Regions from separate parts of the Caballeronia sp. A2-2 genome, predicted to be linked through region 2. Evidence: predicted binding sites of a transcription regulator. Region 2 holds the regulator's gene; each other region holds the start of a gene.
The links. Region 2 encodes LexA, which represses DNA repair genes until DNA is damaged. Its sites were predicted from a motif close to ACTGTATNNNNATACAGT; they were not measured.
Positions count from the first base shown of each region.

Region 1: recA (recombinase RecA) is a predicted target of LexA. The motif match lies at 3,015-3,032, and genes of this name have one in related genera.
Region 3: imuA (translesion DNA synthesis-associated protein ImuA) is a predicted target of LexA. The motif match lies at 3,265-3,282, and genes of this name have one in related genera.

Region 1 covers NZ_CM172587.1:1,066,084-1,073,732, reverse strand. Annotated here, with positions in the region: gene ACZCWR_RS05135 (DUF2889 domain-containing protein) at 79-693, opposite strand; gene recX (recombination regulator RecX) at 844-1,680, opposite strand; gene recA (recombinase RecA) at 1,854-2,924, opposite strand; gene ACZCWR_RS05120 (response regulator) at 3,179-3,892, shown strand; gene ACZCWR_RS05115 (sensor histidine kinase N-terminal domain-containing protein) at 3,900-5,447, shown strand; gene ACZCWR_RS05110 (MFS transporter) at 5,697-7,355, shown strand; tRNA gene ACZCWR_RS05105 (tRNA-Met) at 7,441-7,517, shown strand.
Region 2 covers NZ_CM172587.1:2,176,969-2,184,617, forward strand. Annotated here, with positions in the region: gene ACZCWR_RS10355 (universal stress protein) at 132-641, shown strand; gene ACZCWR_RS10360 (DUF2939 domain-containing protein) at 649-1,221, opposite strand; gene ACZCWR_RS10365 (hypothetical protein) at 1,308-1,634, opposite strand; gene lexA (transcriptional repressor LexA) at 1,822-2,475, opposite strand; gene ACZCWR_RS10375 (sulfate ABC transporter substrate-binding protein) at 2,744-3,778, shown strand; gene cysT (sulfate ABC transporter permease subunit CysT) at 3,870-4,775, shown strand; gene cysW (sulfate ABC transporter permease subunit CysW) at 4,772-5,689, shown strand; gene ACZCWR_RS10390 (sulfate/molybdate ABC transporter ATP-binding protein) at 5,696-6,763, shown strand; gene ACZCWR_RS10395 (CysB family HTH-type transcriptional regulator) at 6,783-7,649, shown strand, end outside.
Region 3 covers NZ_JBVFIR010000006.1:145,695-153,343, reverse strand. Annotated here, with positions in the region: gene ACZCWR_RS36315 (error-prone DNA polymerase) at 1-1,114, opposite strand, end outside; gene ACZCWR_RS36310 (Y-family DNA polymerase) at 1,126-2,589, opposite strand; gene imuA (translesion DNA synthesis-associated protein ImuA) at 2,513-3,226, opposite strand; gene ACZCWR_RS36300 (hypothetical protein) at 3,374-3,637, shown strand; gene ACZCWR_RS36295 (hypothetical protein) at 3,739-4,089, shown strand; gene ACZCWR_RS36290 (SOS response-associated peptidase family protein) at 4,203-5,162, shown strand; gene ACZCWR_RS36285 (hypothetical protein) at 5,261-5,437, shown strand; gene ACZCWR_RS36280 (hypothetical protein) at 5,512-5,745, opposite strand; gene ACZCWR_RS36275 (hypothetical protein) at 6,097-6,426, shown strand; gene ACZCWR_RS36270 (ParB/RepB/Spo0J family partition protein) at 7,255-7,649, shown strand, end outside.

The DNA of each region.
Region 1 (7,649 bases), 1.1 Mb from region 2:
TGGAGAGAACTTCGATTTGCACGAATCGCTGGACTCATCGATTCTGTTTCTAATGAGATGCGCGGCGTGAATTGCGCTTCATTCCTTCGCCCCGTCCTTGGCCTTTGGCTTGCGCTCGTAGGCAACCCATTGCGGATGATATTCGGCGACGGCCGGACCATCGAAACGCAGCGCGTGACAACGCCCGAACTGGAACGGCGGTTCGGGTGGGGACGCGGCATGTGTCGAATGGGAGCTTGCGGCGGGCTTGCCGTCTTTCGTGTTCCAGACATCGCCGGCGTAGGCCTGAATGGCTGCGGTCGGCAAGACGGCGCACAACTCGGTGAGATGCGTGCAGCCCGCCGTGCCGCGCAGCCGTTCGTTGACTTCGCGGCGAAAGCTCTGGCGCAGATTGAGCCCGATAAGCGTGCGATAAGCGGGATTGGACTCCGCGCACAAGGCACCATAAGGCGACCACTCCGACGACGCTTCGGCGTCGACGATAGTGAGTTCGCGATCGATGGTGATGCGCAGCCAGAGTTCATGGATCGGCAGGCCATTGGGCCGGACGCCCGACGCGAGTTGAACATCGCGCGGCTTCTCATCGGTTAGACAGGCTTCGATATCCCACAGGCCATCTTCCCGCTGAAATGCTTCCACTCGAATCGCGCGACGGTGGCGCAACTGTCGGGAAACGGGCGGAGAAAGAGGCATGAGCGACCAAAGCCGGAACGGGGGAAACCGTCGAATTTTAGCATATTGGGTATTTCAAGCCGGGGATGGCCCTAATACTTGGGACGTGCCTGCGCAATCAGCGCGTTCCCCGGTGTGACGTGGTGCGGCGAAATGGCGCTGCGGGGTGGTTCAGTCATCGGTGAAGTCGTCCGGGAAGTCTTCGTCCGCGCCTTTGAGCACCTTGCCGATGGTGCTGCCGGAAAAGCCGCGCGAGGCCAGAAAGCGCGCCTGCTTCGCGCGTTCGGCGGGCGTTTCCGGCGCGGTGCCGAATTTCTTGGCCCATACGGACTGCGCGCGTGCGGTTTCGGTCTGCGCGAGTTGGCCAGCCGTTTCGCCGATCAGCGCATCGCCGACGGCGTGATGCTTCAGCTCGTGGATGATGCGCTTGCCGCCCATCTGCGACGCCCTGCGATGCACCACGCTTTCCACGAAGCGCGCGTTCGACAGCCAGCCATCGCGTTCGAGATCGTCGAGCACGCTGTCGAGCGAATCGGTTTCTTCGACGTAGGGCTTGAGCTTGCGCGATAGCTCCGCGCGGGAGTGTTCGCGGCGTGAGAGATAGCCGAGCGCGCGGCCCTTCAGCGATAGCTTCGGGCGGCTGGCGTTCTTTCTGATCTCTGAAGCAGACGGTTTGCGCTTGCGTTGACTGGAACGCGTGTAGACGGGTTCTTCGGCTTCGGCCTTTGTCGAAGCGATAGTCGCACATTGTTCGAATGGCTCGAACGGGTCGGCGTCGTCGTCAAACGTGCTTGCGCGCTCGGGCGGCGTTCCGGCCGAAGTCTTCGCAACGTTCGATGCCTGCGCCACTCTCAGCGCTTTGGGTTGCGCGGCCGCCTGCTGCAATAACGCGCGGGCGTGATCGAGACGCTTCTCGCGGTCTTCGACAGACGCGCTGGCCTGAGGCTCTGCCCGAACAGCATCACGCTCAGCCCGCAAAGCAGAACGCGCGGACGTGAATGGCTTCACGTCCGCGCGTTCGTTCTTGCGTGCAAATCCTCGCGCCTTGGGCGATGCGTTCCGACGCTCGCTGCTACGTTCGTAGCAGTCGTCATCCGCATCCGTGCGAGCCGGACTCGCACCGTCAACTTTCGATCCGAACCGGCTCCTGCGCATTGCCATGCCGCCCGACGTGGATCAGCTTACTCGCCGTCCGCCGTCGCGACGCCAGCGACAACGGCTTCGCCCATTGCAGCCACGCCCAGCGATTCGCGGATCTTGTTTTCGATCTCGCGCGCGATGTCCGGGTTCTCGCGCAGGAATTCCCGCGCATTGTCCTTGCCCTGACCGATTCGATCGCCGTTGTAGCTGTACCAGGCGCCGGCCTTGTCCACCAGCTTGGCCTGCACGCCGAGGTCGATGATTTCCCCCTGACGCGAAATACCTTCGCCATACAGAATGTCGAAGATGGCTTCGCGGAACGGCGGCGCTACTTTGTTCTTCACCACCTTCACGCGCGTTTCATTGCCGATGACTTCATCGTTCTTCTTGATGGAGCCGATCCGGCGAATGTCCAGACGCACCGACGAGTAGAACTTCAGCGCGTTACCGCCCGTGGTGGTTTCCGGATTGCCGAACATGACGCCGATCTTCATGCGGATCTGGTTGATGAAGATGACGAGGCAGTTCGTGCGCTTGATGGTGCCGGTGAGCTTGCGCAGCGCCTGCGACATGAGACGCGCCTGCAAACCGGGCAGCGAGTCGCCCATTTCGCCTTCGATTTCCGCCTTCGGCACGAGCGCCGCGACCGAGTCGATGACGATCATGTCGATGGAACCGGAGCGCACCAGCGCATCCGCGATTTCGAGCGCTTGCTCACCGGTATCCGGCTGCGAGATGAGCAATTCCGGAATGTTCACGCCGAGCTTGCCCGCGTATTGAACGTCGAGCGCGTGTTCCGCGTCGATGAACGCCGCCGTGCCGCCGAGCTTTTGCATCTCCGCGATCACCTGCAGCGTGAGCGTGGTCTTGCCCGACGACTCCGGACCGTAGATTTCGACTACCCGGCCACGCGGCAAGCCGCCGACGCCGAGCGCGATATCCAGTCCGAGCGAGCCGGTGGACACGACCTGAATGTCTTCGACCGCCTCACCTGCGCCGAGCCGCATGATCGACCCTTTGCCGAATTGCTTTTCGATCTGCGACAGCGCGGCGGCCAGCGCCTTGCTCTTTTCCGCAGTCATTCCAGCCGGGCCTTTCTTGCTATCTTCCATGAATCGTCCTTTGCTATGATGAACGGCGTCTGAGGCAGTGCGGACGAGGGTTTTCGACACACGAAACCCACCTCTGGCACTCACGCAGACACTGTATAAAAAAACAGTAGTTTTTGCAAGGCCGATCGTGCGGTGTGCGTAAATTTCCACGCCGCGCGAACCGCGCAAAAACCAGTTACAACGGAGACCGCCGCGCCGCGCGACAGACGGTGCCGGCAATGCCGTGCGCTCAATCGCGCACCAAGGCGCCACCGATGCGAATCCTCATTGCCGAAGACGACAGCATACTCGCGGACGGTCTCGTTCGATCACTCCGCCAATCGGGATACGCGGTCGATCATGTGAAGCACGGCGTCGAGGCCGATACCGCCCTCGCGCTGCAACCTTTCGACCTCCTCATTCTCGATCTCGGATTGCCGCTCATGCCAGGCCTGGAGGTGCTTCGCCGGCTGCGCGCACGCAATTCGCAGATGCCGGTTTTGATCCTCACCGCCGCCGATTCCGTCGATGAACGCGTGAAGGGACTCGACCTCGGCGCCGATGACTACATGGCCAAACCCTTCGCGCTCAACGAGCTGGAAGCGCGCGTTCGGGCGCTCACGCGACGCGGCGCAGGTGGCGGTCCGACAGTCGTCAAGCACGGTTCGCTGTCGTTCGATCAGGTCGGGCGCATCGCGACGATCGGCGATCAGGTGATCGATCTGTCGGCGCGCGAACTCGGCGTGCTCGAAGTGCTGTTGCAACGAACGGGCCGGCTCGTGTCGAAGGAGCAACTCGTCAATCATTTGTGCGAGTGGGGCGAGGAAGTCAGCAACAACGCCATCGAGGTCTACGTGCACCGGTTGCGCAAGAAGATCGAGCCGAGCGGCGCGAAGATCATCACCGTGCGCGGGCTGGGATATACGCTGGAGAAGCCCTCTCCCGCTCCGGCCAGCGCGCCCGTATCCGCCAGCCATCACTATAAGTAACGCGCACATGGCGTCGCCCGCTTCGACCGAAGACAGCGCAGACACCGACGCCCGCCGCGACGCGCGCTATGCCAATCCGTTCGCGCCGCCCGACGAACTGGAACAGGACCACGAACGGCATCCGCGATCATTGTTCGGCGAGATTCTCGACTGGATGCTCGCGCCGCTGCTGCTGCTCTGGCCGATGAGCATCGCGGTGACGTATCTGGTCGCGAAGTCCATCGCCAACGGTCCGTTCGACCGCGCGCTCGAAGCCGATGCCTACGTCATCGCGCGGCAGATTCAGCCGGTGAACGGCGTCGCCGAGCTTCGTTTGCCGCAGGCGACGCGCGACTTCCTGCGCGCCGACAACGTGGACAGCGTGTTCTTTCAGGTGCTCGGCACGCGCGGCGAACTGGTCGGCGGCGACCGCGACATGCCCTTGCCGCACGAGGACGACCGGCCGCAGCCGGGCATCGTCGAGTTTCGGGACGATGTGCTGCGCGGCAACGATATCCGCGTGGCCTATACGACGGTCGATCTGCCCGGACTCGCGCCGGGACGCGCGCCCGACAGCACGCAGCCCGTGCTCGTGCAGGTGGCGGAAACGCTCGACAAGCGCAGCCAGCTTGCCAACGACATCATCAAGGGCGTGATTCTTCCGCAGTTCGTGATTCTGCCGCTGGCGATCATCCTCGTGTGGTTCGGGTTGTCGCGCGGGCTCGCGCCATTGCATGCGTTGCAAGCGAACATTCGCGCGCGGCGGCCGGACGATCTCTCGCCGCTCGAAGCCGAGCGCGCGCCGCCGGAAATCGCGCCGCTCGTGGCGTCGTTCAACGATCTGCTCGTGCGACTCGAACAGAACATGGAGTTTCAGAAGCGCTTTATCGCCGATGCCGCGCATCAGATGAAGACGCCGCTCGCGGGTTTGCGCATGCAGGCGGAATTCGCCTTGCGTCAGGATGTCTCGACGGAAGTGCAGCGCTCGCTCGAACAGATCGCCACGAGTTCCGAGCATGCGGCGCGGCTCGTCACGCAACTGCTGGCGCTCGCGCGCGCGGAGAATCGCGCGGCGGGGCAGGTTTTTACGCGTATCGAACTGGCGACCCTGGCGCGGCTGGCCGTGCGCGACTGGGTGCAGGCCGCGCTCGCCAAACGCATGGACCTCGGTTACGAGGAGCCGCCGTTTCCGGTCGAAGTGGAAGGCAACGTCGTGATGCTGCGCGAACTGCTGTCCAATCTGATCGACAACGCCATCCGCTACACGCCGGCGGGCGGGCGCATCACCGTGCGCGTGCGGACTGATGAAACCGATTCCGACCGCGTGCATCTCGAAGTAGAAGACACCGGGCTCGGCATTCCGGCGGCGGAGCGGGTGCGCGTCGTCGAGCGGTTTTATCGGATTCTCGGGCGCGAAGGCGATGGCAGCGGGCTGGGTCTGGCCATCGTCAAAGAGATCACGGCGATGCATGGCGGCACGCTCGCCATCGAGGATCACGTGTATCAGGAATCGCCGAGACTGGCGGGAACGCTCGTCCGCGTGAGTCTTCAGCGGGTTTTCACTGCCCGGGATTAACCCTGACCGTCAGCTACACACATAAGCGCTTGATTTTCGGGATCGCGAACGTTGCTGCATTTTGAGCGCGTTTTATCCACGCGTTGACCTAAATTACGCACATCATCAAGAGAAAGCCGCAACGCGCAGGCAAGTAATCAAGTCAGAACGCCGTAAGTTTTCGTTCCAATAATCGTCTCACCGGAACCGCCCTGCGCGGGGCCGACGAATGCGAACATCCGAAATGACAAGGCGATAAGGAGACGATTCATGGCTACGGTTGAAGGGCGCATTTCCCACGCGCCGATGACGGCGGAGGAACGGAAGGTCATCTTCGCCTCGTCGCTCGGCACGGTGTTCGAGTGGTACGACTTCTATCTGGCCGGGTCGCTCGCCATCTATATCAGCAAGACGTTCTTCTCGGGCGTCAATCCCACTGCGGGCTTCGTCTTCACGCTGCTCGGCTTCGCGGCCGGTTTCGCGGTGCGTCCGTTCGGCGCGATCGTGTTCGGGCGGCTCGGCGACATGGTCGGGCGCAAGTACACGTTCCTCGTGACCATCGTCATCATGGGTTTGTCGACGTTTCTGATCGGCTTCTTGCCGGGGTACGCGACCATCGGCATTGCCGCGCCAGTCATCTTCATCGCGATGCGGCTATTACAAGGTCTCGCGCTCGGCGGCGAGTATGGGGGCGCGGCGACCTATGTCGCGGAACACGCGCCATCGAACAAACGCGGCGCGTGGACCGCGTGGATTCAAACCACGGCGACGCTCGGCCTGTTCATCTCGCTGATCGTGATTCTCGCGGTGCGCATGACGGTCGGCGAGGAACAGTTCGCCGCGTGGGCGTGGCGCGTGCCGTTCCTCGTGTCGATCCTGCTGCTCGGCGTGTCGGTGTGGATTCGGATGAAGCTCCACGAGTCGCCGGTATTCGAGCGCATCAAGTCCGAAGGCAAGACCTCGAAGGCGCCGCTCACGGAAGCGTTCGGCCAGTGGAAGAACCTGAAGATCGTGCTGCTCGCGCTGTTCGGTCTGACGGCGGGCCAGGCGGTCGTGTGGTACACGGGCCAGTTCTACTCGCTGTTCTTCCTGACGCAAACGCTCAAGGTCGATGGCACCAGCGCGAACATCATGGTCGCGGTGGCGCTGTTGATCGGCACGCCGTTCTTCGTGTTCTTCGGCTCGCTGTCGGACCGCATCGGCCGCAAGCCAATCATCATGGCCGGTTGCCTGATCGCGGCGCTGTCGTTCTTCCCGCTCTTCAAGGCGCTCGCGCATTACACCAATCCGACGCTCGAAGCCGCCACGCAGAAGTCGCCGATCGTCGTCATCGCCAATCCGGACGAGTGCTCGTTCCAGTTCAATCCGGTGGGCACGTCGAAGTTCACGAGTTCGTGCGATATCGCCAAGAGCGCGTTGTCGAAGGCCGGTCTGAACTACGAGAACGTGGCCGCGCCCGCGGGCACGCTCGCGCAGATCAAGGTCGGCGAGACCGTGGTCAACACGTATGACGGCAAGGCGGCGGACGCCAAGGCTCAAGGCGCCACGTTCGACAAGACGCTCTCCGGCACGCTCAAGAGTGCGGGCTATCCGGCGAAGGCGGACCCGGCGCTCATCAACTGGCCGATGGCGATCGTCGTCCTGACCATCCTCGTCATTTTCGTGACGATGGTGTACGGCCCGATCGCGGCGATGCTGGTCGAGATGTTCCCGGCGCGCATTCGCTATACGTCGATGTCGCTGCCCTATCACATCGGCAATGGCTGGTTCGGCGGCTTCCTGCCGGCGACCGCGTTCGCCATCGTCGCGGCCAGAGGCGATATTTATTCGGGGCTGTGGTATCCGATCGTGATCGCGCTGGCGACCTTCGTGATCGGCATGCTGTTCGTGAAGGACACGCACAAGTCGAACGTGTATCACGAGGATTGATGTCGGCCCCCGGCGCGCGTTGATTGGAAAAACGCGCGCGCGGGGTTGACAGCGATTTCACGCCTCGGCATAATCTCGTCTCTTTGGCGAATTAGCTCAGCCGGTTAGAGCGACGGAATCATAATCCGCAGGTCCGGGGTTCGAATCCCTGATTCGCCACCAAGTTGTAAAAGAAAGCCCTTGATCGCGAGATCAAGGGCTTTTTTTGTTGGCTCGCCGCATGCCATCGAACGTTGGTACGTAAAACAAAACCGCCCCTTCCCTTTCACCCCACTGAACGCCGCAACCCTTGCC
Region 2 (7,649 bases):
CGTTGCCACGCACGAACCGACACACGATGATGAAGCCACGCCGCATGCATCCGCGCTTCACGACGAACGCGGGTGCCCAGGCGAAGTAAGCGCATGTTGAGCCGCCACACCACGCGGCAGGGAGATTGACCATGACAAGCTACCGCAAGATTCTGTTGTGCTACGACGGCTCACGGGAAGGCCGCAAGGCGTTGCGTCAGGGCGCGAATCTCGCGCTCGACCTCAACGCGGAAACGCATGTGCTGGCCGTGGTGGACATGCGTTCCAGCATCGCGCAGAGCGCGGGACTGCTTACGGATATGGCGTGCGGCCGTTTCGAGGATGCAGCGCGCGACATTCTTCAGGAAGGCGTGGACTGGCTGCGCGAACGCGGTCTGGCGGCGCAGGGGCATTTCGCGTTCGGTCATCCGATCGATGAAATCGCGAATCTGGCGGACAACCTGAAGGTCGATCTCGTCGTGGTGGGTCACCGCTGCCGTAACGGGCTGGCGCGCTGGTGGATGGGCGCGGGCAATACGCCGCTGCTCGATCGCGTGAATTGCAGCATTCTGGTTGCGGTTTGTCAGGCAGGCGAATCTGCGGAAGCGGAGGACGAAGCGGCTTACGAGGCTAAACCCGTTAAGGCAGAAGCGAGCGCTTAGGCTGGTTTCAGCCGTTCAGGTCCACTGCGACGAGCTTCCAGTTGATAAGCCCGTTGCGGTGGAAGATCGCGGAGTAGCGCGCATCGCCTGCGCCGTGTTGGTAGGTCACGACGAAGGTGTCGAAGCTGCGATAACCAGCGGTGGTTTGGGGCGGCTTCTTTGCCGTCGGCTGCGAAGGGGCAGCGGGCACTTCGACGCTGGCAGGCTCAGGCGGCCGCTCGCCCGGATCGCCGCGCGGCGGAATGCCGTTCAAAATGGCCGCGACGCCATCCGGCGTGGCATACGAATCCACCAGCGGCCCGACGAGCGCCGCGCCGATCATGGCTCCGATGATCGCCAGCGGATTGCCACTTTTCTGGATATCGACGCGCCGCGTAAGCAACGCGCCGACCTGATCCTTGAGACTCGCGCGCAACGCGGGAAAATCGACGTACTGGTTGACGGTCTGCGCGTCGCGGGCATCGGCCGCACGCTTGACACGATCGAGCGCGATGTAAGGCGAGGCATAGACAAAACCGAGCGCCGCCACAAGCAGAACGACGACGAGCGTGGTGACAACGTAACGTGTAGTGCAGGACATGCGGTCGCGGATTCTCTGTTGCTATTGCGAAGGGTCAATTGTGCATTGACCGCGCGCCGACCGCATTTATCCCGACGCTGCATCAATTACGCGAGAATCCCGCCCGTGATCCCCGCGCGTTCCTCATCGATACACCGGTCGATCATGCGCGACACCTCATCGATCTTGCCCACCAGAATCACACGCGACGGACCGCGATACACCCGCACGCCCGCACGCTGTTCCTCCGACGCCCGCACCGTGCTGTTGAGCGACACCCGCGCGAACGCAGGCTGACGCGACGGCAACGCGGGCATTTCGTCGAACAGGTCGGGCGTACTCGGCTGACGCGCAATGCCGCAAGCGATGAGCGTGCGCAGATGACGCAGACGACCGAACTGGCGGAAGGGCAGCAAGCGGGCAAAACGTTCCATGGTGACTCTCCAGACGATAGGACGCACCTCGGCCACCCTGAACGAGGGCCGTCGTGCTTGTTATGTTCGAAGCGCCGTGGCTTGTATCAGGCGCAGTTCATGGAGTCAGTGTCCGCCCGGCTTAAGACATTTCTTGTCTCGAATTAAGAATTTTCTTCGAGCGGACAAGGAGTTGAAGCGAAAAACGTCAGAATTCGCCCGAACGAATCAGGCCGACAGCAATGCCTTCGAGTGCAAATTCCCCGCTGCCTGCGCGCACGAAAATGTTCTCGTAATCCGGGTTCTCGGCGATCAGTTCCACACCATCGCGATGCCGCTTCCAGCGCTTGACGGTTACGTCATCCCCCAACCGCGCCACGACGATCTGGCCGTCCTTCGCTTCAGTGCGCTTTTGTACCGCGAGCAAATCGCCATCGAGAATGCCGGCATCGCGCATGGAAAGACCGCGCACTTTCAGCAGATAGTCCGGCTTGCTGGAGAAAAGCGCCGGATCGCACACGTAAGTCTGCGAAATGTGCTCCTGCGCCAAGATAGGACTACCCGCCGCGACACGCCCGACCAGCGGCAGCGCCAACTGCATGATGCTCTGATGCGGAAGCGTGAACTGATGCTGCTCCTCACGCGACGATTCCCCCAGCAATCGAATGCCGCGCGAGGAACCCGCCGCCAGTTCGATCACGCCCTTGCGCGCCAGCGCCCGCAGATGCTCCTCCGCCGAGTTGGCCGAGCTGAAGCCGAGTTCGGCGGCGATCTCCGCGCGCGTGGGCGGAAAGCCGGTGCGCTCGATCGCGCGCTGGATCAGTTCCAGCACTTGCTGCTGCCGCGCGGTGAGTTTGGTGATCTTGTTTGTCACAGGCTTAGGTCCCGATTCACTGTATGGATGGACAGGTGACTGTATTTTTATACAGTATTTCGGTCTTTTCAAGCTTTACTTTAAGTTCGCGCGCGCTGGCCCACGTTTGCGTCGTCTAAACCCGAACACTGCTTTCTTGCTCCAGGAATATGCTTATCAGCTTGGATAGGTATAAAAGAGTGAAAAACGATTATTTCTAATCATATAGAGACGTCGTTAGACTGATTCCGTCAATCAATAAGACGGAGAACGGGGAATGCAAAGCTTCAAGACGGGATTGGGACTGAACGCGCGGCGCTTGTTTGCAGCGTTCGCGCTGACGGCGGCAAGCATCGGCGCGGTGACGCAGGCGCACGCCGATACGGCGTTTTTGAACGTGTCCTACGATCCCACGCGCGAGCTGTATCAGGATTTCAATCAGGCTTTCGCGAAGAAGTGGAAGGCAGACACCGGCGAGACGGTGACCTTCAAGCAATCGCACGGCGGCTCGGGCGGACAGGCGCGCGCGGTGCTCGACGGTTTGCAGGCCGATGTCGTGACGCTGGCGCTCGCCTATGACATCGATGCACTGGCATCGAAAGGACTCGTCAACGCGGACTGGCAGAAGCGTCTGCCGGACAACGCTTCTCCGTACACGTCGACCATCGTGTTTCTGGTGCGCAAGGGCAACCCGAAGCACATCAAGGACTGGGACGATCTGACCAAGCCGGGCGTCTCGATCGTCACGCCAAACCCGAAGACCTCGGGCGGCGCGCGCTGGAACTATCTCGCGGCGTGGGCGTATGCGCAGCACAAGCCGGGCGGCAACGAGCAGACCGCCAAGGATTTCGTCACCAAGGTCTACAAGAACGCGGGCGTGCTCGATTCCGGCGCGCGCGGCGCGACCACGAGCTTCGTGCAACGCGGTCAGGGCGATGTCTTGATCGCCTGGGAAAACGAAGCCTTCCTGTCGGTCAAGGAATTCGGCACGGACAAGTTCGAGATCGTGGTGCCGTCGGTGAGCATTCTGGCGGAGCCGCCGGTCGCGGTGGTGGACAAGGTCGTCGACAAGCACGGCACGCGCAAGCTGGCCGAGGCGTATCTCAAGTATCTATACAGCGACGAAGGCCAGCAGATTGCCGCGCGTAACTTCTATCGTCCGCGTTCGGACAAGGTACCTGCCGATCTGACGAAGCAGTTCCCGAAGCTCAAGCTCTACACGGTCGATGACACCTTCGGCGGCTGGGCGAAGGCGCAAAAAACGCACTTCGCGGATGGCGGTGTGTTCGATTCGATCTATCAGCCGCAGTAAGGCATAACGCGATGACGCGGCGCACACGACGCCGCGCATCGTCATGAGACGTAAGCGCCCACCCCGGCGCAATGGAAAGAATGGATCAAGGATGACGACCCTCACATTCAGGAAGCCGAGCGCGTTACCCGGCTTCGGACTGACACTTGGCATCACGCTGGCTTATCTGAGCCTCGTGGTGCTGATTCCGCTGGCGGCCACCTTCGCGAAAACGGCCACGCTGCACTGGCCGCAGTTCGTGAGCGCGGTGACTTCGCCGCGCGTGCTCGCGTCGTACCGGCTGACGTTCGGCGCGGCGCTCGGTGGCGCGTGCCTGAACGCCGTGTTCGGCTTTCTCGTCGCGTGGGTGCTGGTGCGCTACGAGTTTCCCTTCAAGCGTGTTGTCGATGCCATCGTCGATCTGCCGTTCGCATTGCCGACATCGGTCGCGGGCATTTCGCTGGCGGCGGTCTACGCGAGCAACGGATGGATCGGCCAGTATCTCGCGCCGCTCGGCATCAAGGTGGCGTTCACGCCGCTGGGCGTGCTGGTGGCGCTGACGTTTATCGGCTTGCCGTTTGTGGTGCGCACAGTGCAGCCGGTGCTGGAAGACTTCGAGCGCGAGCAGGAAGAAGCCGCTGCGTGCCTTGGCGCGACGCGCTGGCTCACGTTCCGCCGCGTCGTACTGCCCGCGCTGTTTCCCGCGTTGTTGACGGGCTTCGCGCTGGCGTTCGCGCGCGCGCTCGGCGAATACGGTTCGGTGATCTTCATCGCGGGCAATGTGCCGATGAAGTCGGAGATCACGTCGCTGCTCATCATCACGAAGCTGGAACAATACGATTACGCTGGCGCCACCGCGCTTGCCGTGGTGATGTTGTGCGTGTCCTTCCTGATGTTGCTGCTCATCAACACGCTGCAATGGTTCCTTCAGCGGCGCACGAGCAGAACGGGCGCGGTGCCCGTCGTCGCGGGTTCGCTGCAACTCGCGCCACAGCCGCACGACGGAGGTCACGCATGAGCACGCCCAATGGCAAAGCCGTCGCGCTCAACGCGGTCGTCCGGCGCGAGGCCAACACGCTCAATCCTGTGACCGAACCGCGCCTGATCCGCTGGCTGCTGATCGCGGTCGCGCTCGTGTTTCTCGCGCTGTTTCTGGTGGTGCCGCTCGTCGCGGTGTTCGTGCAGGCGTTCGCGAAGGGCATCGACTATTACTTCGAATCACTAAAGGACCCGGATGCGTGGTCCGCCATCAAGCTCACGCTCATCACGGCGGCGATTGCGGTGCCGCTGAACGTGGCGTTCGGGCTGGCGGCGTCGTGGGCCATCGCCAAGTTCGAGTTTCGCGGCAAAGCGCTGCTGACCACGCTGATCGACTTGCCGTTCTCGGTGTCGCCGGTCATCTCGGGCCTTATCTACGTGCTGATGTTCGGCGCGCAAGGCTGGTTCGGTCCGTGGCTCGCGGCGCATGACGTGCAGATTATTTTCGCGGTGCCGGGCATCGTATTGGCGACGATCTTCGTCACGTTCCCGTTCGTCGCGCGCGAACTCATTCCGTTGATGCAATCGCAAGGCAACGACGAAGAAGAAGCCGCGCATGTGCTCGGTGCATCCGGCTGGCAGATTTTCCGGCGCGTGACGCTGCCGAACGTGCGCTGGGGTCTGCTCTACGGCGTGATTCTCTGCAACGCGCGCGCGATGGGCGAGTTTGGCGCGGTATCGGTCGTCTCCGGCCACATTCGCGGACAGACCGACACCATGCCGCTGCACGTCGAGATTCTCTACAACGAATACAACTTCTCGGCCGCGTTCGCGGTGGCATCGCTTCTGGCGTTGCTCGCGCTCGTCACGCTGGGACTGAAGCTGCTCGCGGAGCGCCGCATGACGCTGGCCGCCCGCGAAGCCAGCGCAAAAGCACAGGGCTTAGGGGCGTAAAAAATCATGAGCATCAACGTACGCAATTTGCAGAAGCGCTTCGGCGATTTCACCGCGCTCGACAACGTCACGCTCGATTTTCCGGCGGGCGAACTCGTCGCATTGCTCGGGCCTTCGGGCTGCGGCAAGACCACGCTTTTGCGCGTGATCGCAGGCCTCGAATTCGCGGATGCCGGTCAGGTCGTGCTGCACGGTGAAGACGTCGCCGAAGTCGGCGCGCGTGAACGTCAAGTCGGCTTCGTGTTTCAGCATTACGCGCTGTTCCGCCATATGACCGTCTTCGAAAACGTCGCGTTCGGACTGCGCGTGAAGCCGCGCCGCGAACGTCCTTCGGAAGCGGTCATCCGCGAGAAAGTGCATGAACTGCTCAAGCTCGTGCAACTGGACTGGCTGGCGCAACGCTTTCCTTCCGAGCTTTCAGGCGGACAGCGGCAACGTATTGCACTGGCACGCGCGCTCGCCGTCGAACCGAAAGTGCTGCTGCTCGACGAGCCCTTCGGCGCGCTCGATGCGAAAGTGCGCAAGGAACTGCGTAGCTGGCTGCGTCGCCTGCATGACGATCTGCATATCTCGACGCTGTTCGTCACGCACGATCAGGAAGAAGCGCTCGAAGTGGCGGATCGGATCGTCGTGATGAATCACGGGCATGTGGAACAAGTCGGGAGTCCGCAGGACGTGTACGATCATCCGCAAACGTCGTTCGTTTATGAGTTCCTCGGTGCGGCCAACCGCCTGCAAGGTCACGTCGATGCAACCGGCTTCACCGCCGATGGCGCATCGCGTCCCATCACGGCGCAGGCGCATTTCGCAGGTCCCGCGCTCGCCTACGTGCGTCCTCACGATCTCACGCTGTATCCGGCGGATGGCGCGCATCGCGATGGCATCGTGGTCGGTGTGCGGCGCGTGGTGACGCTGGGCGGTTCCGTGCGCGTCGAACTCGAAGGCAACGCGGGCAGCGTGCTCGAAGCGGAACTGGATCGCGAATCGTGGCGTGAACTCAAGCTCAATGTCGGCGATGGCGTGACCGCCGTGCCGCGTGCATTGCGTGTGTTCCCCGCGCAGGCAAAGAACTAAAAAGTAAAGGAGAGGCGAGATGAATTTTCAGCAATTGCGCTTCGTGCGCGAGGCCGTGCGTCAGAACATGAATCTGACCGAAGTGGCCAACGTGCTTTATACGTCGCAGTCGGGCGTGTCCAAGCAGATCAAGGATCTCGAAGACGAACTCGGCGTCGATATCTTCATTCGACGCGGCAAGCGCCTCACGGGTCTGACCGAGCCGGGCAAGCAGGTGCATCAACTGATCGAGCGCATGTTGCTCGATGCCGAAAATTTGCGCCGCGTCGCGCGCCAGTTCGCGGATCAGGACAACGGGCATCTGGTTGTGGCGACCACGCACACGCAGGCGCGTTACGCGTTGCCTAAAGTGATTCGCCAGTTCACCGAAGTATTCCCGAAGGTTCATCTCGCGTTGCGTCAGGGCAGTCCGCAACAGATCGCGCAAATGATCATCAATGGCGAGGCGGATATCGGCATTTCGACGGAAGCGCTCGACCGTTATCCGGATATCGTGACGTTTCCGTGCTATTCGTGGCATCACACGGTGGTGGTGCCGAAGGATCATCCGCTGGTTGGCGTTGCGAACATCACGCTGGAACAGATCGCGGAGTATCCGATCGTCACGTATGACATCGACTTCACGGGCCGCTCGCATATCGATCAGGCGTTCGCAAGTGCGGGCGCGTTACCCGATATCGTGTTGACCGCGATCGATGCGGACGTCATCAAGACGTATGTGGAACTGGGCATGGGAATCGGAATCGTGGCGGCGATGGCGTATGACGCCAGGCGCGATACGGAACTCGTGGCGCTGGATACGCAGCATCTGTTCGAGGCGAGCACGACGCGCGTGGGCTTGCGCAAGGGCGCGTTCCTGCGCGCGTATGCGTACCGGCTGATCGAG
Region 3 (7,649 bases), on a different replicon from region 2:
CCTCCGTCACGCCCAGGCAATAGCAGACCGCGCTGTTGGCCGCAGACCCACGTCCCTGACACAGGATGTGCTCATTTCGCGCGAAGCGGACGATGTCGTAGACCGTCAGAAAATAGGCCTCGTAGCGCATCTCGCCGATCAGTTGCAACTCGTACTCGATCTGCTGCTGCACCTCATGCGGAATGCCAGCCGGAAAGCGCTTGTGCGCGCCGATGTAGGTCTCCTGACGCAGGTAGCCTTCGTGCGTGAAGCCATTGGGTACGAGCTCATCTGGGTATTCGTAGCGCAGTTCATCCAGCGAGAATGTGCAGCGCTCGAGGATGTTGAGCGTCTGAGTAAGGGCGTGGGCAGGATAGAGATTCGCGAGACGCAGCCGTGAACGAAGATGCTGTTCCGCGTTGGGTGCGAGATCGTAGCCACAGTCAGCGACGGGCTTGCCGACGCGGATCGCCGTCATGGTGTCCTGCAGCGGCTTTCGGGAGCGCACGTGCATGACGACGTTGCCAAGCGCGACGACCGGCACGCGATGCCGCTCAGCGATGTATTCGACGCTTCCGCGATGAATGTCGTCCATCGCGCGCTGATGCAAAATCAAGCCGACCCATGCGCGAGCCGGAAACGTCTCATTGAGCCATTCGAGCTGCGCTGAAAGCGCCTCTTCCTTCGCAGGAAACTCCGGCACGAGAATCGCCAGACAATCCGGTACGCCGCGCAGGTGCGCGTAGTCCTTGTCGGGCTTCGAGATGTCGTGCGGCGTGAGCAGGTACGTGCCTTTTACCGCACGCATGCGGCCCAGCGTGATCAACTCGGACAGGTTGCCGTAGCCGTTGCGGTTTTGCGCAAGCAAGATGAGCCCGAACGCAGGGCTCTTGTCCGCGTGCACAAGCCGGAAGTACGAGCCGATGACCAGCGGCAACTTTTCTTCTTTCGCCTGGACGTGCGCGCGCACGACGCCGGCGAGCGAACACTCGTCGGTGATGGCGAGGCCCGAGTAGCCGAGTTGCGACGCGCGCAGCACGAGCTCCTCGCCATGCGATGCACCATGCAGGAACGAAAAATTCGTGAACGCGAAAAGCTCCGCGTAGTCGGGAAGCGTCGAGGAGAACAGATCCACGGCAACACCGATTAGCCGAAGAGCCCGTGAAGAAACCAGCGGACCTCTTCAGTCTTCACGCTCGGCCGTTCACGGTAAATCCAGTAGCAGCTGTTGTCGGTGGCTTGCGCGACGTAATAGTCGCGCGTCACCAACTGGCCGTCGTGCCAGCCCGCTTCGATGCGCTCACCCGTCGAGACAAGTTTCAGGGGCGAGCCATAGAACGGTCGATGATTCTTGATCATGAGCCGCACAGGTGCGTCCAGCAGCCATGTAGGACGCGGAAGATCGGCCGGAGGCGGGCAGGGCTTGGTGAGTGCCTGTACCGGGACCCATTGATTCGCGTGTTCCGGCCGATGGTCGGACGTTGGCGCCGGCCGCAAGACATTCTCCGGTCCCAGACGCGCGACCAACAGTTCGAGCAATCGATTGTGATCCTGTGCGGATCCACCGGGATCCGGAAAAAGCGAGTCGCTGGGCGGCTCGGCGGGCTGAACCTGGGATGCGGCCAATCGCACCGCAATGACGGCCGCTTCGAGTTCGATGCGGCTGAGTCGTTCTTTGAGCAGGCGAACCAGGTGTTCCTCGTACCAGGTTGGCTCAGCGAGCGCGATGTCGATTACTGTCGGTTCGATCGCCTGGCGGCCTCGCTCGTGTTCGAGGGTGATCGTCGCCTGCGTGAGTGCGAGCTGCTGCGCGCTCAACCAGCCGCAGAGTTGCACGATCAGGCGCCGTGCGGAGAAAAGGATGGCCTCGGCATGCTCGACGCGATCGGGCAGTTCGATACGCGCGCTGAAGGCAGGCGGCAGCGCCAGCCACGCGTACAGTTCAGGCGACAGGCCGTAGGCACGGTCAAGCGAATCGAGTAAATCCACACCGCACCTCTTTTTAAGCCCTGCGCGCGGCAGGCGTCGAATATCGTTGAGTACCCGGCAACCCAGGCCGTTGAACCATTCGGCAAATGACCGGACTTCGGGGACCAACATGAACGGCAGCTCGTCCAGATGGCGTTCGAGCGAACGCATCTTGAGCACGCGCCGACGGCCACGTTTGGCAAGCAACCACGCTCCTTGACCCGTGGGCGCCACGCTCATTCGGGCGGTGACGCCGATCGTTTTCACTGTCTCGCGAATCTGCCGGCAGACGTGCACGATGCCACCGAAGAGCCGAAGACTTGCCGTCACGTCGACGATGATCGTTTCTTCTTCACGTACCGCGACTTGCGGCGAAAAACGAAGCAGCGCGAACGCGACTTCGCGTTGTACGTCCAGTTCACGCGCGGGGTCACGGTCGTACATCAGCGCATCGGCCGCGAGCGTGGTCACCCCACCGCGCTTCATGCCCACCAACACCCCTGCCTCTCTTGCCGCCTGATCGAGGACGATCACTCGGTCACGCTCGAGCACCACACACCCGTGTTTAGTTGGAGACGACCACCTCGGACGGAACACCTCCAGCGAAAGCCGGGGCAGGAAGATGGCGACGAACACGGCCATGAGGACTGAGCAGAATCGGTGATGGGTGAAGGTGGATGGACAGTGGGTCGGTTCGGGTGGGCCCTCGTCGCTTGATGACGTCGACGGCGATGCCGCCGTCGGCGGGCCGCACCCCCAGTCGTAACGTCGCGGGTGACGAATCCTGGGCAGCGGCAAGCGGTCGAACCAGAATCAGAAGCGTTTCCGTCGCTTGTGCTGCCAGATGCAATCGCCGTAACGCCTCAGACCGAATGTGCTGCTGCCAGACAAGCAGCGCGCCGCAACTTCGCGCGTTCAATACGCGCTCGGCGCACCAGAGCGCATCCGCCGTCTTCGGCGCGCGCAGCATCATGAGCTTGTCTAGCGGCACGCCCAGATAGGCGAAGGCCAGGCTGTTCGGCACGTGCGGGGCCTGCAGCAATGCAACGGGGCGCTTGCTCGCCGCGACCAGCGCGGGCATTAGTAAGCGCATCTCACCGATCCCTGGCTGCTGGACGAGCAGTTCGACCAGCGAGCCGATTGGCCAGCCGCCACCGGGCAACTCTGCCGACAGGGCCGCGTAGCCGGTGTCGATCGTCTTGCCATACGCACGCGCCAACTCAGATCCTCTCCACAGCGATCCGTGAATTGAAGCGATGTCTTTCGGCAAGGCGGCCATAGTCGGCAACAAATTCCAGGAAAGGGAGAACGGGAAACACTGTATAAATATACAGTACTCATCTTAGCGCAAAACTGAATCAGTCCATTGCGCCCTTTTTTGCTGACAAATAGGAAATGAGATCCTATGCTCGCTCCGAGACATCCGATGCCTCAGATCGCCGCCTTCGCTGCGAAGTTGCGTGAGGCTTTTGGGGATGCGACCATCGAGGAAGACATTCCCTGCGGCGAAGCGGGCAAGCCGACGTTCTTTGCTCGGGAGAATGGCCGGACGCTGGCACGAAGTCGTGGACGAATTCAACCGCTGGCAGGTCGACGCGCGCGCGTAACCGGCACGCTTGCTCGGGTTGCGACGGTGCATGTACCGGAAGAGGGCAGCGCTGCAGCGAGCCACGGTAGTTCTCGACGTTGAAAGTCCCGAAAGCATCCACAACTGCAAATAAGTGGGGCTACCCGGCGTTGTCGTTGGGTCCGGGAGTTCAGTTGGAAACACACGCAGGGAGAGAGTTGAAGATGCCTGATATCGACGAGCTGACGGGCGCGCGAGCCGATTTACTGTGCTTTCTGGTGGCGACGGTGGCGGCGTCGTACGCGCTCACGCGGGAATGGCGCGTCGATCATGTCGTGGAGAGCGGCCGTATTTGGCTGAAGCGCAATCTCGTTACGATGCACTGGCTGGAGCGCGTTCGGATCGGTCAACTGGCGCTCAAGATCGCGCGTCGCGATTTAAAGGGGGCGGGCATCGCTGTTCGTCAGTCGGACGTGCAAGCGCTCTTCACCGGCGAGATGGGATTGAACCATGCAAGTACGGTCGTCCAAAAGATGATGAAGTTGTGCCGTGAGGCGACCGGCACGGCAAGCTAGTCGACTGAAGTAAGCGATCAGGCCCGTGCTCGACACGGGCGAACGAACGGACACGTGAGCAGACCGGGTGAGCAGACCGGCTGAGCACACCGATACAAAGCAAGGAGGCGGCAGTGTGCTACTCGGCGCAGATCCAGGCGGACTATCGAAAATACGTCAAGATGTTCGGCGCGCAGATGGACATTCGCGAGTTCGCGCGTCTGTACTGGGAGCGTGCCGAAGGCAGCAAGGCGAAGATCCCGAAGGCGATGGACGCCCCGTTCCTTGAGCCGCAGAACGACGGCGAACGCCAGATCAAGGCGTTCGTTGATCGGTTCAGTGCTGAGCAAGCGAATACGCTCGAACAGGATCTCTTCAAGCAGCGCAAGCGCCTGGCCGATGCCGAACGCGCGCTGCAAACGAAGGTAACGAAAGCCGCAACCGAAAGCCAGCGCATCGCCACCGACAAGATCGACTCCGCCTTGCGTCGGCTCGACGACCTGCGTCGCACGACGCCCAAGGATCGAGATGCGCGGATTTTTCCGGGGCACTACGCGCCGGTGCTCGTCGTGGAGGATGGTAAGTATGTGGTCAAGCCAATGCGCTATCAGTGCCGCATTGCAGGCAAGCCTGCAAACTACGATGTTCGCTTTCCGGGCACTTACAACGCGCGGCGCGACAATCTCGAGGGTTTCTGGAAGCCGTGTTTCGGCGTGTCACATGGCTTGCTGCTAGTCGACGTCTTCTACGAGAACGTCAAGCGTGCACGCTACGAGAACACGCCGCTTGAGACGCACGAGCGAGATGAAAACCTTGTCCTCGAATTTCGGCCGAGCAACGGCCAGTTGATGGTTGTCGCGTGTCTGTGGTCGCACTGGCGTGCGCCAGGGCAGCCGGACTTACTTTCGTTCGCCGCGATCACGGATGAGCCGCCGCCTGAAATCGCGGCTGCGGGACATGACCGTTGCATCATTCCGATTAAGCCGGACAATGTCGACGCGTGGCTGAATCCGGACGCATCCAATCTGGAAGCCTTGTACGCCATTCTCGATGATCGCGACCGGCCATACTACGAGCATCGACTCGCGGCATAACGAAAATACCGCCGAACAAACCATCGAACACGAGAGCAAAGGTCGAACGCGGCTCGGCTCTTTTGACGCGAACCTAGCAAAATTATAGGAGCATAGCTATGGCTCAACTGACCACTGAAATAGCGCTGCGCGCCGCGATTAATGTTTTGCGCGACTCAGCAGAATCTCGCCGCATGCCATCCGGCGGACCGATTGATGATGCAGGCGTCAATCTTCACTTTGCGGCAGCAGACGTACTTGAGGAAGCGCTCTCAAACCTTCGCGATTTCGAATAGGCGGTGCATCGATTAGCACTCGCACGTCACTTTTATCGACGTCCTGCCAAGACGTCCGTTGAGGCAACGGGAGGTTACAGCGGGTCGTCTGCCAGCCACATCAGCGCCCCATCTTGCTCGTTGCCCGCGATCGTTGTCCATGTGCGACCCTCTGCATCTACGGCGACGCATCCCGGCTGCCAGTGCTCGGGGTTGCGCAGGCAATTCACCCAGCTCTGCACTTCGCCATTGAACACGATGACGACGCCACCGCGATTCACATATCCGTTCTGCTGTCGCCAATCCATCGCAATTTCTAGGGGCGTCATGTCGTGTCCTTGAGGGGCATCTTTCGTCGTACTTGTCCATCTAAGTTGATCGCGACAATTGCGGCGGCTTCTTTACTCGATTGATCGGGGAGAAGCGAACGCTGAGCGCAGTCGGGCGGAGGTCGCGCCTTCGAGAACATCTTTTGAACGCGCGAGGAAAGCAGACGCTCGTTGTCTTGGTTCTGAATAGTATGTCGGGAACGACATTCCAGGAACCATGATGAACACTCGCCATGTGCCAGCACGAGCCGATCGCGCACGTATCGATGGCATGGATCTTAGACGGTACGGTGTTCGTCCTTTCGTTGCAAGTTGCGTGGCGTCTTGCCACTTAGATGGCTTCCACGTGTGATGGCTCACAAACTGCCTCGCTTTGAACCCGTTGGGTTAGATGAAGGCCGTGCGCTTTGGCGAAAGTATCGCGGCAACGCCGACGTCGAGCGCATGTTGCTTGAGATCGCACAGGCGCGCGCAGTCATCCTGGAGCTGGGCGAATACTTCAGTTGCGTGCACAAAGTGTGGACCGAAGAAAACCTCGGGCAACTCGTGGCCCTCGAGAAGATCCGGCTGCTACTCAACGAACAAGCCCTTCGCCAGCGTGCCCTCGCCGGGCTCAAACCACCGCCGCGCAAAGTCAATCCCCGTGGTCCAGATGAAGATGAACCCGCACTCATCGACTGATGACGTGTTCGTGTTGGCAAGATCGAATGTTCATCGGCGCTGTCCGGACTCAAAAGCACAACCGAGTTCAGCAGCTTCAACCCAGTCAGCAGCGACGCTGATAGTCGGACCGGTCGCCTAACGGCGCCCGTCAGACTGCAGCCCCATCACCCAAAAGACCCGCCACCCAGAATGCGGCGCAGGGCGCCGAAGGGGCATAGACACCTGGCGGTGCCTGTGCCGTGGGGCCGCTTGCGCGGGCACCACATCGTCGCGCTCCATCCTTTGTTTGCCGTTCAAAGCTCGTTTCACCAGCCCTTCAAAGCCGCCCCGTTTTCGACGCATAGCACGAACCGGATTCGGCACAAGGGTCCGCTTCGCCACGTCCTCCCCCGTTCGATGCTCGCCTGCGGCTGCGCTTCGCTGCGGCCTCCGGGCGCGCCCTTGCACCGACTCCGGCCCGTGCAAATCATGCGCCGAGGCGGCTCCGAAGAGCAGATGAAACTGAACGACAAACAAAGGAGGTAGTCATGAGCGCAACGACCACCCGCACAAGCACCCCCACCAACGAACCGGGCGTTCCTCCCGGGCCCTCCGAGGCTCACCCAAGAACATATGCCGAAGGCGATATCCGGGTCGTGACTGTCGCGGGTACTCGAATCCAACTGCAGTACCACGATCGCAGATGGCTGAGCGTCACGGATGCCGAACGCTCCTAGTCACACACCGGAGGCGGTCCTTTATTCGCCGATTGCCTCTCTTCACCTCAACCTTGTTTCTAAACGAGCGAGCAACGACCGGGGATTCCCCGGCGAAGTTCGGTTGCTGGCTCACTCTGGGAGTTTGAAAATGGATGATCGCAACGACGCCATCGACGTTCAAAACGATACTGTCGAGCTTGACGGCGCAGCACCGTCGCCTACCGTACTTGAAAGCACGTTCGGCGGCGAGCGCGCCATCGAGCAAGTCGCGCTGTCGCGCCTGAGTCCTTCAACGCGCAACGTCCGTCGCAAAGTGCCGACTGGTATCGACGGCTTGGCTGATAGCATCGCCGCCAAAGGGCTGTTACAGAATCTCGTGGCGCACCCGATGAAGGGCGCGCGCGGGAAGAAGCCGAAGCTCTGCGTTTGCGCGGGTCAGCGCAGGCTCGCCGCGCTCCACGTATTGGCTGAGCGCGGTGTCATCGGCGCAGATGAGTTGATTCCGGTCAAGGTCGTCACGGAGGCTGAAGCCATTGCCGCCTC